One region of the Streptomyces sp. NPDC043427 genome, then DNA from elsewhere that is predicted to be linked to it. Evidence: predicted binding sites of a transcription regulator. Region 1 holds the regulator's gene; the other holds the start of a gene.
What was found. Region 1 encodes HspR, which represses chaperone genes until heat shock. Its sites were predicted from a motif close to TTGAGNNNNNNNNNCTCAA; they were not measured.
Positions count from the first base shown of each region.

Region 2: a site for HspR is predicted at 1,738-1,756, ahead of lon (endopeptidase La). Genes of this name have one in related genera too.

Region 1 covers NZ_JBWKCC010000017.1:183,681-192,055, reverse strand. The annotation lists gene AC067M_RS26125 (hypothetical protein) at 1-491, shown strand, start outside; gene AC067M_RS26120 (WhiB family transcriptional regulator) at 619-2,106, shown strand; gene AC067M_RS26115 (hypothetical protein) at 2,124-2,390, shown strand; gene AC067M_RS26110 (heat shock protein transcriptional repressor HspR) at 2,833-3,282, opposite strand; gene dnaJ (molecular chaperone DnaJ) at 3,288-4,469, opposite strand; gene grpE (nucleotide exchange factor GrpE) at 4,515-5,171, opposite strand; gene dnaK (molecular chaperone DnaK) at 5,168-7,033, opposite strand; gene AC067M_RS26090 (MraY family glycosyltransferase) at 7,129-8,199, opposite strand.
Region 2 covers NZ_JBWKCC010000002.1:83,554-91,928, reverse strand. The annotation lists gene AC067M_RS04270 (rhomboid-like protein) at 1-966, shown strand, start outside; gene AC067M_RS04265 (GNAT family N-acetyltransferase) at 938-1,612, opposite strand; gene lon (endopeptidase La) at 1,779-4,211, shown strand; gene AC067M_RS04255 (MarR family winged helix-turn-helix transcriptional regulator) at 4,415-4,876, shown strand; gene AC067M_RS04250 (hypothetical protein) at 5,024-5,812, opposite strand; gene AC067M_RS04245 (sensor histidine kinase) at 6,217-8,375, shown strand, end outside.

The DNA of each region.
Region 1 (8,375 bases):
TCACCCTCGCCTCCCGGAGCGGCTCGTCCTTCCTCACCGTCTGTGCGCTGCTCGTCCTCGGCGCGGTCGTCTGGCTGCTGCGGCGCAGGGCGCAGTTGCTGCTGGCTCTCGGATCGAGCATCCTCGCCGCCGCGTTCACCGGCTACTTCTCGGCGGTGGGCGACGCGGCCCGCTGGAACTCGGGCACGGCGGTGAGCGGGACGGCCGCCTTCGGCTACTGGGCCCTCGCCGGCATGGCCCTCCTCGGTGCCTGGATGGTGAAGGACCACCCGGGCCGGCGCGGCGTCACCGTCGTCCTGGCGGATGTGATCCTCGTCATTGCCTCGGCCGTCGGGATGTTCGTCCCGGAGGCGGGCGTGCCGGTCGGATTCCTCGGTGTGGTCGGGGTGTTGGCCCTGCGCGGCGGAGGCCTGGAAGCCACGGTTGGCCGGATGTCGCCTCTCCTCGGCCGCCTGCTCCGGCGCAAGAACGCAAGACCGGTGGACAGCTGAGGCCGATGTGAATGTTTGGTCGCGTCAATGTGTCGGAACGGCACGCCCTTTGCAGATGCGTTGCACGAGGTTGACGAATTGCTTTAAAGTCCCCGGCGATCAAGGATCACCACGGGGGACAACAGACATGCGTATGGCAAGCCATACGGCGCTGCTCGCGCGCTCGTCGCGCGGGCCGGTACGGGGGGCGCACCTACCTGACGCCGCCCTGCCCTGCCGGCGCCGACCGGACGTCTTCCAGCACCCGCTGCTGGAGAGCGCGGACACCACGACGGACGCGACGGACCCCTCACCGGAACAACGGGAGCACCGCCGCCAGCACCTCGTCCTGCAACGCACCGCCCGCGACCTGTGCGCTTCCTGTCCCCTGTGGGCGGAGTGCCTCCAGGACGCCGTAGCCCACGCCGAGCCGTCCGGCTACGCGGCCGCGACCACGCAGGAGGACCGGCGCTGGATCCGCCGCACGCTCGGCATCGGCGACGCCAACGGCGACCTGCCGACCCGCTCTGCGGATGGCTTCGGCGGAACCTCCCGCCGCCTGACCCGCCTGCGCTCCCGCGCCGGCGACCGTACCGGCGAAACGATCCTGCGCCACACCGGCGAACACGGCCTGCCCGAACTGGAGCAGATCCTCGACGCGTTCGATCTGCGTCAGGACCAACTCGCCCAGCAGCAAAGGGCGTTGCAGCAAATCATGCCCGACGCACCGGCACAGTTGCACGAGCACACCGGCACGCAGCCGACCCACAGACAGCCCCCGGCGTTCTCCCCGACGCACGGGCCGACGGCAAGCAGGAGCGAGGACATGGCAGCGGCCGAGTCCGGGCAGCGGATCGCCTTCTCGTACGAGGATCCCGCCCAGGCCGTACGCCAGGCCCTGCTCGGTCCGCTGGTCCGCTCCGCGCTGCCCGCGCTCACCAGCCTGGAACAGCTCGTCACCATGCTGATGAGCGTGCCCGGCGGCGATGTCACCTCCGAGACGGTGCGCGAGGTCCACGCCGTGCGGACATCCGTCGAGTCACTGCTCCCGGACTGTGCCGTGGGACCGGAGAGCACCGACACGCCCCAGCTCGCCGCCCTGACCGGGTCCGTCTCCCTCGACCTCGCCACGACGGACCCGGTCGCCGCGCTCCGTCGCGACTTCGTGGAGCCGCTGCTGCGCGAACTCGCCGCCTCCCTCGCCAACATAGAAAAGGTGGCCGCCATGCTGGCCGCGACCTCCGGCGACGGGGACGAGGCCCACCTGGAGGCGATCCGCACCGCCCTGCACGGCATCCGCGCCCACCTGCCGCACCCGGCGCCCGCCGGGACCACGACCTCGGGCACGGGTTCCGCGACCGTATCCGGCCGCCGTGCCGCCGCCCCCAGCATCCGCGCCGCCGTGGAGGCCGCCGTGGCGACCTTCCCCGGCCCGTTCTCCGCCCGCGACGTCCTGCGCGCGCTGCCACCCGGCGTCTACGGCGACCCGTCGAAGACGATCAGCAACGTCCTGTCCGCCCTGGTGAAGTCGGGCCGCCTTCAGCGCCTGGCCCGCGGCACGTACGCCCGCACCCCCGACGCCGCCGACCGCGACCTGCCCACCCTGCCCGAGCAGGACGAGGCGAAGAGCGCCTGAGCCGGAAGGAAACCCCAATGCCCGAAGCGACCCCGTCCCCCGCTGCATCCGGCGCCGAACTCGACGCCCAGGTCCACGTCTTCTCCCCCAACGCCGGCCTCATCGACGGCGTCCCGGTTACTGCCCCGCCCTACGGCGACATCCAGGACGTCATCCTCTCGATCCTCCAACAGCGCGCCCAGCAACTCGGTGGCCCCACCCCGGCCACCATCAACGACAACCGCTACGGCGGCGCGATCCGCCTCCTGATCCACCCGGACGGGACGACGGAACAGTTGGGCTGAGCACCCTGCGCCGGGGGTTAGGGCCTCTCGTTTGGATCAGGCCGGGCTCGCGGGCCCCGGCACCGCGCCTGGCCGCGTTGTCGTCGGTCGGCAGGGCTCCGCCCTGCCGCCCTCCTCCGCCTTGCGATGCACGGCACCGGACCCCGCTCCCTGATCCGGCCTGATCCAAACGAAAGACCCTAGCTCCGCTTGGGCCCGGTGATCGCCTCACCGATGACAAAAAGGCACGCGGCGACACCCTTGCGAGTGACTGGGGCGCGAGGGCCCTCGCCTCAGTCTGGCGTCGACCTGCCGAGCGCGGTGACCGCGCGGCGTAGGTGCGCTTCCATTCGGCTCTGCCTTTGGCGTTCCACCAGCCCCTTCCGCGCACCGTCGCCTCCTCCGGCACACGAAAGGGGCCCGGAGACGAAACTCCGGGCCCCTCCACGTGCAGGCACACGCCTCAGTCGGCCTGCTGCCGCTTCGGCCGCCACACCACCAACGCGCTGGTCTGCTGCACCTCCTGGTACGGCACCAGGTCCCGACGGTAGGAGGCATGCACCGCCGCCTCCCGCTGCTGCATCGCCGCCGCCGCGCCGTCCAGGGCGGACTGGAGTTCGGCCACCCGCGCCTGCAGCGCGGCGACCTGGTTCTCCAGTTCGATGATGCGCTTGATCCCGGCCAGGTTGATGCCCTCGTCCTGCGACAACTGCTGGACAGTGCGCAGCAGTTCGATGTCGCGGGCCGAGTAGCGGCGGCCCCGGCCCGGGGTGCGGTCCGGGGAGACCAGGCCCAAGCGGTCGTACTGGCGCAGCGTCTGCGGGTGCAGGCCGGAGAGCTGGGCCGCCACCGAGATGACGTAGACCGGGGTCTCCTCGGTCAGTTCATACGGGTTACGCCGACGGCCGTCCATCACGCTCAGGCTCCCTTCGCCGCCTCGAACAGCTCCGCCCGCGGGTCCTCGCCCGCGGTCGCCTCGCGATACGCCTCGAGTGCGTCACGAGCCTTCCCCGCCACGTCCTTCGGAACACTCACCTCGACGGTGACCAGAAGGTCGCCGCGGGTGCCGTCCTTGCGGACCGCGCCCTTGCCCCGGGCGCGCATGGTGCGGCCGTTGGGCGTGCCGGGCGGCAGCTTCAGGGTGACGGGCGGACCGCCGAGGGTCGGCACGCGGACCTCGCCGCCGAGGGCGGCCTCCGCGAACGTCACCGGGACGGTCACCGTGAGGTTGTCGTCCTTGCGGCCGAACACCGGGTGGGAGCTGACATGGACGACGACGTACAGGTCGCCGGCCGGGCCGCCCCGCTCGCCAGGTGCGCCCTTGCCGCGCAGGCGGATGCGCTGGCCGTCCGTGACGCCCGCGGGGATACGGACCTGCATCGTGCGGGACGACTTGGCGCGGCCGCTGCCCTTGCAGTCCATGCAGGGGTGCTCGGCGATCAGGCCGCGGCCCTTGCAGTCGGGGCACGGGTCGGTCAGGGAGAAACCGCCGCCCGAACCGCGCGCCACCTGCCCGGTGCCGACGCAGGTCGGGCACACGCGCGGTGTGCCGTTCTTGTCGCCGGTGCCCGAGCAGGCCTTGCACGGTGACTGCGAGGACATCCGCAGCGGGACCGTCGCGCCCTCGATCGCCTCGGTGAAGCTGAGGGTGACCTCGGACTCGATGTCCTGGCCGCGCCGCGGCTGTGTCCGCGTGCCCGTGCCCGTGGTGCCGCCGCGGTTGAACAGGCCCCCGAAGACGTCACCGATTCCGCCGCCGAAGCCTCCGGAACCCCCGCCCTGGGCGCCGCCTCCGAAGAGGTCGCCCAGGTCGAAGTTGAACGAGCCGCCGCCCGCGCCCGGCCCCGGGCGGAACCCGCCGTTGCCGAAGAGGGCGCGCGCCTCGTCGTACTCCTTGCGCTTCTTGGGGTCACCGAGGATGTCGTTGGCCTCGGAGATCTCCTTGAAGCGCTCCTCAGCTTTGACGTTTCCCTTGTTGGCGTCCGGGTGGTACTCGCGGGCGAGCTTGCGGTACGCCTTCTTGATCTCGGCCTCGGTGGCGTCCTTGGGGACGCCGAGGACCTTGTAGTAGTCCTTCTCGATGAAGTCCTTGGTGCTCATCCTCGACGCCCCTCCTTCCTGATCGAGTGTCTCGTCAGTTCAACGTCAGCCCTCGTCCGGGCCACCGTTGTCCTTGTCGTCGCCGGCCGCCTTCTCGTCGGACTCCTCGGCCTTGACCGTCTGGGCCCCCGGCTGCGGCTCGGCCACGGCCACCCGCGCGGGGCGGATGGTGCGCTCACCGATGCGGTACCCGGGCTGCAGAATCGCCACGCACGTCGTCTCGGTGACGTCCGGCGCGTAGCTGTGCATCAACGCCTCGTGGATCGTCGGGTCGAAGGGCTCGCCCTCCTTGCCGAACTGCTGCAGGCCCAGCTTCGCCGCGACGGTCTCGAGCGACTCGCCCACGGACTTGAAGCCGCCGACGAGTTCGCCGTGCTCCCGCGCGCGGCCGATGTCGTCGAGCACGGGCAGGAGCTCGGTCAGGAGGTTCGCGATGGCGATCTCCTTGACCGCGATCCGGTCGCGGTCGACCCGGCGGCGGTAGTTCTGGTACTCGGCCTGGAGTCGCTGGAGGTCCGCGGTGCGCTCACCGAGCGCAGTACGCACCTGGTCCAGCTGGGCCACCAGCCCGGCTGTCTGGTTCGCGTCCCCGGCCGGGGCCGCCCCCTCCTCGGAAGCGGCGGCCTTCGGCTCGGCGTCTTCAGGGGTGGCGCCGGAGGGGACGTCGGGCTTCTCCTCGAAGCCCGGGGTCTCCTCCGTCACGCGGCACCGTCCTTGCGCTCGTCGTCCACGATCTCGGCGTCGACGACGTCGTCGTCGGCCTTGGCACCACCGGCGGCGGCGCCTTCCGGACCGCCCGCGGCCTGCGAAGCCTGCGCGTCGGCGTACATCGCCTGGCCCAGCTTCTGGGAGACGGCCGCGACCTTCTCCGTGGCGGTGCGGATGTCGGCGGTGTTGTCGCCCTCGGCACCCTCGCCGCCCTTGAGCTTCTCCTTCAGCTCGCCGACGGCCTCCTCGACCTCGGCCTTGATGTCGGCCGGGACCTTGTCCTCGTTGTCCTTGAGGAACTTCTCGGTCTGGTAGACGAGCTGCTCGCCCTGGTTGCGGGCCTCGGCGGCCTCGCGGCGGGCGTGGTCCTCCTCCGCGTACTTCTCGGCCTCTTCACGCATCCGGTTGACCTCGTCCTTCGGCAGCGAGGAGCCGCCGGTGACGGTCATCTTCTGCTCCTTGCCGGTGCCGAGGTCCTTCGCCGTGACGTGCATGATGCCGTTGGCGTCGATGTCGAAGGACACCTCGATCTGCGGGACGCCACGGGGCGCCGGCGGCAGACCGGTCAGCTCGAACATGCCGAGCTTCTTGTTGTAGGCCGCGATCTCGCGCTCGCCCTGGTAGACCTGGATCTGCACGGACGGCTGGTTGTCCTCGGCCGTCGTGAAGATCTCGGAGCGCTTCGTCGGGATCGTGGTGTTGCGCTCGATCAGCTTGGTCATGATGCCGCCCTTGGTCTCGATACCGAGGGACAGCGGGGTGACGTCGAGCAGCAGGACGTCCTTGACCTCACCCTTGAGGACACCGGCCTGGAGCGAGGCGCCGATGGCGACGACCTCGTCCGGGTTCACGCCCTTGTTGGCCTCCTTGCCGCCGGTCAGCTCCTTGACGAGCTCGGCGACGGCGGGCATACGGGTGGAGCCACCGACGAGGACGACGTGGTCGATCTCGTTGATGGAGATGCCGGCGTCCTTGATGACGTTGTGGAACGGCGTCTTGCAGCGCTCCAGCAGGTCGGCCGTCAGCTGCTGGAACTGGGCGCGCGTGAGCTTCTCGTCCAGGTGCAGCGGGCCCTCGGCGGACGCGGTGATGTACGGCAGGTTGATCGAGGTCTCGGTGGAGGAGGACAGCTCGATCTTGGCCTTCTCGGCGGCCTCACGGAGGCGCTGGAGGGCCATCTTGTCCTTGCCGAGGTCCACGCCGTGGCCGCTGGCGAACTGCTTGACCAGGTAGTCGACGACGCGCTGGTCCCAGTCGTCACCACCGAGGTGGTTGTCACCGTTGGTGGCCTTCACCTCGACGACGCCGTCGCCGATCTCCAGGAGGGACACGTCGAAGGTGCCGCCACCGAGGTCGAAGACGAGGATCGTCTGGTCGTCCTTGTCGAGGCCGTACGCGAGCGCGGCCGCGGTGGGCTCGTTGACGATACGGAGGACGTTGAGACCGGCGATCTCACCGGCTTCCTTGGTCGCCTGGCGCTCGGAGTCGTTGAAGTACGCCGGGACGGTGATGACCGCGTCGGTCACCTTCTCGCCCAGGTAGGACTCGGCGTCCCGCTTCAGCTTCTGCAGGATGAAGGCGGAGATCTGCTGCGGGTTGAAGGGCTTCCCGTCGAGCTCGATCTTCCAGTCGGTGCCCATGTGACGCTTCACCGAGCGGATGGTCCGGTCCACGTTGGTGACCGCCTGGCGCTTGGCCACCTCGCCGACCAGCACCTCGCCGTTCTTGGCGAAGGCGACGACGGACGGCGTGGTCCTGGCACCCTCGGCGTTGGTGATGACGGTGGGCTCGCCGCCCTCCAGAACGCTGACGACGGAGTTAGTCGTGCCCAGGTCGATGCCGACCGCACGTGCCATGGTGATCTTCCTCCAGCTGACTTGAGTGGAACGGACTCAAGTGTGCATGACGGCCCCGGTGCGGTCAACAGACCTGAGTCGCGCCGACTCAAGTCTTATCCGTTCCTTACACGCAACCGCGGCCTGACCTGCGGCGACACCTGCGCCTGCGATGACATCCGCGCCGACATCCGCGTCGGCCCGACCGGCCGCCGCACACGCGCGTGCCCCACCGGCACCCTCGTCAACCCCAGTACGACCACCGGCGTCACGCCCGCCACCCACCACAGCGCCTGCGCGCCCACCCACCCCAGATGCACGAGGACTCCGACGAGTACCCCCGCGAAGGCCAGCACGCCGAGCAGCACCGCCGCCCCCTGCCCGGTGAGCCCGAGCCGCCGCAGCCGGTGCGCGAGGTGGTCCGGCGCCCGGCGCGGCAGCGGCCGCCCGGCCAGCCGCCGGGAGAGCACGACCAGGGCGACATCGGCCCCGGCGACGGCGGTGAGCGAGAACAGCACCCCGAGGTTCACGCCCAACCCGTGCCCCGCGCGGACGGTCACCGCCACCACGGCGAGCAGGAACCCCGCGAAGAGCGACCCGCAGCCCCCGAGCGCCACCCGCGCGGGAGGCCAGTTGTGCATCAGGAACCCGGTGAGGGCGGCGGCCAGCACACTGAGCAGCCCCGCGAGCCCGTCCATCACCTCGGCGGCGGCACAGGCGGCCACCCCGAACGCGGTGAGGACTCCGACGGTGCCCGCGAGCCCGTCGGCGTGGTCCAGGGACCGGAAGGCGACGGCCACGAAGGTGACCCAGCCGGCGGCCAGCACCCCGCCCGGTACGCCGAGATCGCCGTACGGCACCACCCAGGCCGCCGCCACCGCCGTACCGACGACGAGGAAGCGCGCCTTCAGCCGCCACACGTCCGCGGCCAGCCCGAGTACGGCGATCACGGCGCCCGCGATCAGCAGGTCCCGGACCTCGTCGTCGAGCGGGGCGGCGTCCAGCCAGTCCCCGGCGACCACGACCAGACAGGTGACGAGCACGACGGCCACTCCCCCGGACAGCGGCACCGGACGCTGCCGTCGCCGGTCCACGAACCCGAGGCGCAGGGCCGGGACGCGGAACAGCGCGGCGAGCAGCGCGGCGAGAAGGAGGGCGGTGGTGGCGGCTGCGATCCCGTAGAGCACGTCACCAAATTAAGACGGATGTAACGATATGCGGTGAATAACACGACCGACTCGGCGCGCCGCGTCATGGCTGGACCCACGCCCTCACTGAGGGCTGCCTCAGTAGCACAGATCACCGCGCCCCTGACTACAGTGCGGCGCAGAATGTGGGTAGTCTCAAGGGACTGCATAAGTTA
Region 2 (8,375 bases), on a different contig from region 1:
CGGACTGTGCGGGCGGAGCACACCGCGCGGGCCGACGCGCCGGCCTCGCCGGCGCCCGCGCCCTCGCCTTTGCTGGACGGCATACCGAGCCAGCGCGGGCCGGCGGACGCCGGGTCCGTGGCAGCCCCCGCGACCGTCACGGCCTCCGCGCCAGTCCCGGCTTCCGCCACCGACCCGGCTTCCGCCACCGTCATGGCTTCCCCCACCGTCCCGGCTTCCGCCACCGTCATGGCTTCCCCCACCGTCCCGGCTTCCGCCACCGACACGAGTCGCACGGCCGTCGTCGTCCCGTCCGAGGTGCCGCGCGTCCGCGTCCGTCGTGTCCCGCGTCCGTGGCGCCTGTTGCCGACTCCCACCGGCACCCCGTTCACCTTCGCCTACGCCGCCGTCCTCGTCGTCACCTCGTTCGTCGCCGAACATGCCGGTCCCGCGCTCGTGTACGCCCTGCACCAGGGGTCCAGTACGGATGTGGCGCATCTGGTGCGGACGCCGGTGCTGGTGCTGGTGGGGAGCGCGTTGTGGATCGCGGGCGGGTTCCTCTCGCCGTACGCGATCGGGTTCCTGCTGGTCCTGACCGGCCTGGAGCGGCGGATCGGCGGTGCGCGCACGGCCGGTGTGTTCCTGCTGGGGCACGTCCTGGCCACCCTCGCCACCGAGGTCCCGGTGGGCCTCGCGGTGCTGGCCGGCCACCTGCCCGACAGCTCCCTGCATCGCCTCGACTACGGCATCAGCTTCGGCGTCGCCACGGGCGTCGGCGCCCTCGCCGGCCTGCTCACGCCGTGGCTGCGGTGGCCCCTTCTGGCCGCGGTCGGCTGGACGCTCGTCCTGGACGTGATCGCCCTAACGGACCCGATGACGAACTGGGGCCACCTGATCTCCCTGGGCATCGGCATCGCCACATGGCCGGTGGTACGACGGTGGCAGCGGGGCCGCGCCCTCAGTCAAGCCCTTCCGGTCGCCCCGTGAACTTCGCGCTCGTCAGCGGTGCCACCGTCTGCCAGCCCAGGCTCTCGTACAGCGCTCGCCCCGCCGGAGTCCCCGCCAGCACGCCGGTCTCCGCGCCCTGTTCGACCGCTACGCGCTGCAACGCGCGTACGACGAGGCCGCCGAGGCCGCGGCGGCGGTGGGCGGGGACGGTTTCGATCTGATCGACGACCGCGGTGGCGCCGGTCGGCGCGACCTGGCCGCGCGCGGCGAGAGAACCGTCGTCGGCGGCGACCAGGACACGGGTCACACCGCCGCGCGACCAGGTGCGCAGCCGGTAGCCGTCGGGGACCGGCACATCCCCGGCGGCGTCCGCCAGGGGGACCGTCATCAGGTACCCGGGCTCGGGATCGACCCACCAGCCCGTGCCCAGCCAGTCCACGACGATCGACGGATCCTGGAACACCTTCAGCCATACCCCGGCACCGGTCACCGCCTCGGCCACCTTGCAAACCGTCTCCTCCTCGACGGCGTCGTTCATGGCGTCGAGGACGTGGCGCGACACGTGCTCCGCCTGCCCCACGTCGACGGTGAACCCCCAGGGCTCGCGCACCGGCGGGGCGGCCCCGCGCGACACGACCCACCCGTCCACCCACGTCCGCACGACACCGTCCACAGCCCACCCCATGTGTAATGGCCACTAGCCTATTTCGGTTATTACGGTGGCGACGTTATGCGGTGAGTCGGCCCCCGCGGCAGAGGTGATCGCTCAGAGCGAACGAGGGTTGGGGAACATCCGGGGCGCGCCATGCATTGAGTCGGCATAGCTCAACTTGACTGCCAAAGGGGAGATCATGGCTGCTGAGTCCACGCCGTTCACACCGCTCACCCTGCCCGTGCTGCCGCTCGACGACGAGGTCGTGCTGCCGGGGATGGTGGTTCCGCTGGACCTGAGCGACGCCGACGTACGTGCCGCGGTGGAGGCCGCCCAGGCCGCCGCCCGCTCGGAGCCCGGCAAGCCCAAGGTGCTGCTGGTTCCGCGCATCGACGGGACCTACGCGAGCACCGGCGTCCTCGGCACCGTCGAGCAGGTCGGACGGCTGGCCGACGGTGACCCGGGCGCCCTGATCCGCGGCCGAGGCCGTGTGCGCATCGGTGCCGGGACGACCGGGCCGGGTGCGGCGCTGTGGGTCGAGGGCACGCGGATCGACGAGAGCGTGCCCGAGCCGCTGCCGGGCCACGTCGCCGAACTCGTCAAGGAGTACAAGGCCCTGGCCACCGCCTGGCTGCGCAAGCGCGGCGCCTGGCAGGTCGTGGACCGCGTCCAGGCCATCGACGGCGTCTCCGCCCTCGCCGACAACTCCGGTTACTCGCCCTTCCTGACCGTCGAGCAGAAGGTCGAACTGCTCGAGACCGCCGACCCGGTGACCCGCCTCAAGCTCGCCACCCAGCAACTGCGCGACCACCTCGCCGAGCAGGACGTCGCCGAGACCATCGCCAAGGACGTCCAGGAGGGCGTCGACAAGCAGCAGCGCGAGTTCCTCCTGCGGCGCCAGCTGGAGGCCGTACGCAAGGAACTGCGCGAACTCAACGGCGAGAGCGACGGCGAGGAGTCCGACGACTACCGCGCCCGCGTCGAGGCGGCCGACCTGCCCGAGAAGGTCCGCGAGGCCGCGCTCAAGGAGGTCGACAAGCTGGAGCGGTCCAGCGACCAGTCCCCGGAGGGCTCCTGGATCCGCACCTGGCTCGACACCGTCCTGGAGCTGCCCTGGAACGAGCGAACCGATGACAGTGCTTCCGCGTACGACATCCAGAGCGCGAAGGCGATCCTCGACGCCGAGCACGCGGGCCTGGAGGACGTGAAGGAGCGGATCACCGAGTACCTGGCGGTGCGCAAGCGGCGCGGCGAGCGCGGCCTCGGCGTCGTCGGAGGGCGGCGCGGCGGTGCCGTCCTGGCCCTCGTGGGGCCGCCGGGCGTCGGAAAGACGAGTCTCGGCGAAAGCGTGGCCCACGCCATGGGCCGCAAGTTCGTCCGCGTCGCCCTCGGCGGCGTCCGCGACGAGGCCGAGATCCGCGGCCACCGGCGTACGTACGTCGGCGCGCTGCCCGGCCGGATCGTGCGCGCGATCAAGGAGGCCGGGTCCATGAACCCGGTCGTGCTCCTCGACGAGATCGACAAGGTCGGCTCCGACTTCCGCGGCGACCCGGCCGCGGCCCTGCTGGAGGTCCTCGACCCGGCGCAGAACCACACCTTCCGCGACCACTACCTGGAGGTCGAACTCGACCTCAGCGACGTCGTCTTCCTCGCCACCGCCAATGTCCTGGAGGCCATCCCGGAGGCCCTGCTCGACCGTATGGAGCTGGTCCGTCTCGACGGCTACACCGAGGACGAGAAGGTCGTCATCGCCCGTGACCACCTGCTCCCGCGCCAGTTGGAGCGGGCGGGTCTGGACAAGGACGAGGTGACCCTCGACGAGGGCGCGCTGCGCAAGCTGGCCGGCGAGTACACGCGCGAGGCGGGCGTGCGCAACCTGGAGCGGTCCATCGCGCGGCTGCTGCGCAAGGTCGCGGCCCAGCACGAACTCGGCGAGCGGAAGCTGCCGTTCACCGTCACGGACGACGACCTGCGCGCCCTGATCGGCCGGCCGCACCATGTGCCGGAGTCCGCCCAGGACCCGGCCGAGCGGCGGACTTCGGTGCCGGGCGTGGCGACGGGCCTCGCGGTGACCGGGGCGGGCGGTGACGTGCTGTACGTCGAGGCGTCGCTGGCCGACCCGGAGACCGGAGCTGCGGGACTGACGCTGACCGGCCAGCTGGGCGACGTGATGAAGGAGTCGGCGCAGATCGCGCTGAGCTTCCTGCGCTCGCATGGCGCCGAGCTGGAGCTGCCGGTCGGTGACCTGAAGGACCGGGGCGTGCACATCCACTTCCCGGCGGGCGCGGTCCCGAAGGACGGGCCGAGCGCCGGCATCACGATGACGACCGCGCTGGCCTCGCTGCTCTCCGGCCGCCTGGTCCGTACGGACGTGGCGATGACCGGTGAGGTCTCGCTGACCGGCCGGGTCCTGCCCATCGGTGGGGTGAAGCAGAAGCTGCTCGCCGCGCACCGGGCCGGGGTCACCACCGTGATCATCCCCAAGCGCAACGAACCCGACCTGGACGACGTCCCGGCCGAGGTGCTGGAGAAGCTCGACGTCCACACCGTCACGGACGTCCGCCAGGTCCTGGAGCTGGCGCTGGCCTCGGCCACGAACGGCGCGGCGCCGGAGGTTCCGGTGGCGGCGTGACGGACGCCTCCGGATGAGGCAGGGCCCGGGCCCCGTGAGGGAGACCCGGGCTTTGCCATGCCCGCCCGGGCACGCGAGGGGCCCGAAGGCCGCCATTGGTCCACTCCTGCGAAATACTGACGGAGCTGCGACGGCGACCCGGACAGGTCCTGGGCGCGGCAGGATTCTGCAGAAGAGCGGGAAACCGGATCAGGGGTGCTGACGTGCACGAGGACGCAAACGTGGACGCGAACGTGGACCAGGAGTTCCTGTCCCTGGAACGGGAGCTGACCGTCCTGCTGCGGCGCGCCCGGGCCAGCCAGGGTGAGATGGCCCGCGAGGTCCACCCGGACCTGGAGTCCGCCGCGTACGGGCTGCTCGTCCGGCTGGAGGAGTGCGGACGCCAGCGTGCCACGGAACTCGCCGGCTACATCGGCGTCGGCAAGGCGACCATGTCCCGCCAGTTGCGCGCCCTGGAGGAGCTCGGCCTGGTGACCCGCGAGCCGGACCCGGCCGACGGCCGGGCCTGGCTGGTCGACCTCACCCCGGAGGGCCGCTCCCGGGTCGGCAAGGTCCGCGAGGCCCGCCGCGCCCGCTATGTCAGCAAGCTCGCCCACTGGGACCGCGGCGAGGTCGCGGAACTGGCCCGACTGCTGCACGAGCTGAACCGGGGCATGGAGAGGTAGGGCCTGTCGTTCGGATCACGCCGCAGACGCGGGGCCTGGCACGCGCTCCCCACGCTGCGCTGACCGGCCGGCCTCGATTGCCTGCGACCTGACCCGAACGACCGGCCCTGGCCCACCGGGCCGCCGAGCGCCGCCCCCGGCGCGGGCTCACAGCTCGACGTACACCACGCTCGCGTCGTCGTGGGTCTTGGCGCGGCCCAGGAACGCCCGCTCCTCGGCGTCGGCCCGCTCCAGCGCCCGTACCCGGTCCACCAGGGACCCCGGGCCCTCCTTGCGCAGGAAGGTGAACAGGTCTGTCCAGTCGCCCTCGCGGAATGTCTCCGCCCATCGCGTCGCGCCGTCGGTCAGGCCGGCCAGGGAGCGGACCTCGGCGCGGGGCAGGACGCCGGTGACCGCACGGCCGGCCACCGCGGGATCCGCGGCCGCCGTGAAGAACCCGCCCTGCTTGTTGCGGAGCGTGGCGTCGATCACGGCGTCCGAGCGCAGGGCCGAGCGGGGCAGCCGGGACAGGCGGTCGTCGAGGACCGGCGTGATCAGGCCGCCGGGGGACTCCAGCAGCAGGGCCGCGTCGGACAGGACGAGGTACTCGACCGTGTCCGGGGACCAGCGGGCGACGGCCACAGTGGCCTGTGGGGTGCGCGGGTGAGAAAGGTCACAGGTTTTGGCGTGGGCTTCGGAGGTACGCGCGATGGCGCGGGCCAGGGCGTCGGACAGGGGAACATCCGTGAGTGAAACGGTCAGTTCGGTCAACGCCCCGCCGAGGCGCGCTGTGTACCAGGGGACCGAATGCAGACAGCCCGTACCGCTCGACGGTGGCGTCACACCGTCGAGGACGACGAGCGAACCGCCCTGTCCGGAGGCGGGCAGTCCGACACTCGCGAAGTCCTCGTTGGGGTACGCCCTGTCGCCGGGCTCCGACACAAGTTCCGTTCGCATCCGGCCAGTCTGCACGAGGTCCCCACAAGGTCCGCAAAAGGCTGGCATCGGGCGCAGGACGGGTGCACCGAAGCAGGTCAGGCGCCCGGTTTGAGGCGGAATGCTGAGCTCCGGGAAGATGTGGCGGCGAATACTGTCAAAGCCCGTCGCCCACGTCCAACCGGCAGGCCGTGCAAGGCAGTCGCACACGCCAGAGAAACTTGCCCGCCAACTCTCCTTGGATGTTCACTCCTTCGGGTGGCGGGTCAGGTGATGCGCGCCCCCCGCCCATCGGCGCTGGGAGGGTCGGGGACCGGTGGGGCCCCCTGCTCCGACGACGCCGAGAGCATGGGGGAAGGCATACGCAGCAGTTGACGAAAAGTCACCCCGTCCCATGGGCACACGAGTCAGGAATGCGAGCACCGGTGCAGAAGACGCGGCCGCGGCGCACAGGCAGGCAGACAACCCCCGACAGGGGCGCGGAGCGCACCCCCGTCGGCAAGGGCCGCCCCACCCACGTACGCAACCGGCTGATCGTCGCCGTGGCCGTGGTGGCCGCCGCCATCGCCGGGGCCGGCGCCCCGTCGGTCCTGGCTGCCTCCGGGCAGCTCAAGGACTCCCAGGACCTGGTGGTTCTCGCCGAGCAGACCCAGGACGCGCTTGCCCTGGCCCACTCCCTCGCCGACGAACGCGACGAGATCACCTCCTACATCGCGGCCGGCCGCGTCAAGTCCGAGGCGCCCTCCGAGCAGCGCAGCGCCCGTGTCGACCGGCAGGTCGAGGAGATGCGCGCCAACTCGGACACGCCCCCCGCGGTGCGCCAGGACCTCGACGCGATCGCCTCCGTCCGCAGGTCCGCCCTCACCGGCAAGGACACCGCCCTCCAGGCGCACCAGGCGTACTCCGCCACCATCACCGCGCTGCACGGTCTCGCCGAGCAGCTGGCGGCTCAGATGCCGCCCCGCGCGGGCTCCGGCACCTACTCCCTCGCCGAGCTCGACGCGGCCGTGCAGCAGTCCGCCGCCGCCCGCGGACTGCTCCTCGCGGCCCTCAACGTGCCGACGAGCAAGCAGACGGTCGTCAACCCCGTCACCGGCGTCGCGAGCACCGAGGTGGTCTCCTCCGACACCAAGCAGCGCGACGCCCTCAGCGCCGCCGCCCAGCAGGCCCGGCTGCGCTCCGACGCCGCCCTCGCCGACTTCCGGGACAGCGCGTCCAAGACGGCGGTGACGTCGTACGACTCCACGGTCACCGGCTCCGACGTCCAGTCCGCCGACCGGTACCTCGCCTCCCTCACCGACCAGCCGCAGCTGAGTGACGACGAGCTCGACACCGACGCCAAGAAGCTGGACGAGGCCCTGTCCGCCCGCGTCGACGCGATGGTCGGGGTGGAGTCGTCGCTCTTCGACCACCGCACCAAGGACCTCGAGAAGCTGCGGGACGACGACGTCACGGCGCTGGAGATCCGGATCGCGGCGCTGGGCGTGCTGATGCTGGTGGCCGTCGGCATGGCCACCGGCATGGCCCGCAGCCTCACCCGCCCGCTCGCCGTCCTGCGCCTCGGCTCGGCCCGGCTGGCCGCGGCGGAGGACCCGGCGGCGGAGGAGCCGGTGAAGTTCACCGGCCGCAACGACGAGTTCGCCCAGGTCGTTCGCTCCGTCAACGCCCTGCACGCGCACGCCACCGCCCTCCACGAGCGCGTCACCACCCTGGAGGACGACCGCAAGCACCTCGTCGGGCAGCGCCAGAAGATGGCCGACGCCCGCGAGGAACTGCGCGCGGAACTCAGCGACTCCGCCGCACAGTTGGAGCGGCTTCGGGGCAGCATCGGCGGTACGTTCGTCAACCTCGCCCTGCGCACGCTGGGTCTGGTCGAGCGGCAACTCGCCGTCATCGAGAACCTGGAGGAGCGCGAGCAGGACCCCGACCGTCTCGCCACGCTCTTCAAGCTCGACCACTTCGCCACGGTCATGCGCCGGCACAGCGAGAACCTCCTCGTGCTGGCCGGTACGGAGCATGTGCAGCAGAGCGCCGGCCCCGTGCCGCTGGTCGACGTGGTCCGCGCGGCCGTCAGTGAGATCGAGCGCTACGAACGCGTCCGCATCGCCGCGCTGCCGCCGCACGCGCACATCGCCGGGTTCGCCGCGGACGACCTCTCGCACCTGCTGGCCGAACTCATGGAGAACGCGACGTCGTTCTCGCCGCCCGACCTGCCCGTCGAGGTCTCCGGCTGGCTGCTGGAGAACGGCGAGGTCATGCTCTCCGTCCAGGACGAGGGCATCGGGATGGCGGGCGACCGCCTGACCCGCCTCAACACCCGCCTCGCCGAGTTCGACCCGGAGACGCCGTACGACCAGGAGGGCGAGGAGGGTCTCGGTCTCGGCCTCTACGTCGTCGCCCGCCTCGCCCACCGCCACGGCGTCCGCGTGCAACTGCGCGAGCAGAAGCAGGGCGGTGTCGCGGCGGTCGTCGTCCTCCCGCAGTCCCTCCTCGCGGCGGCCCCCTCCGCCGCGGTCCCCTCCTCGTCCTCCTCACCCCTCGCCGGTACGACCCACAGCTTCTCCCTCCCGGGCGCCGACGCCGA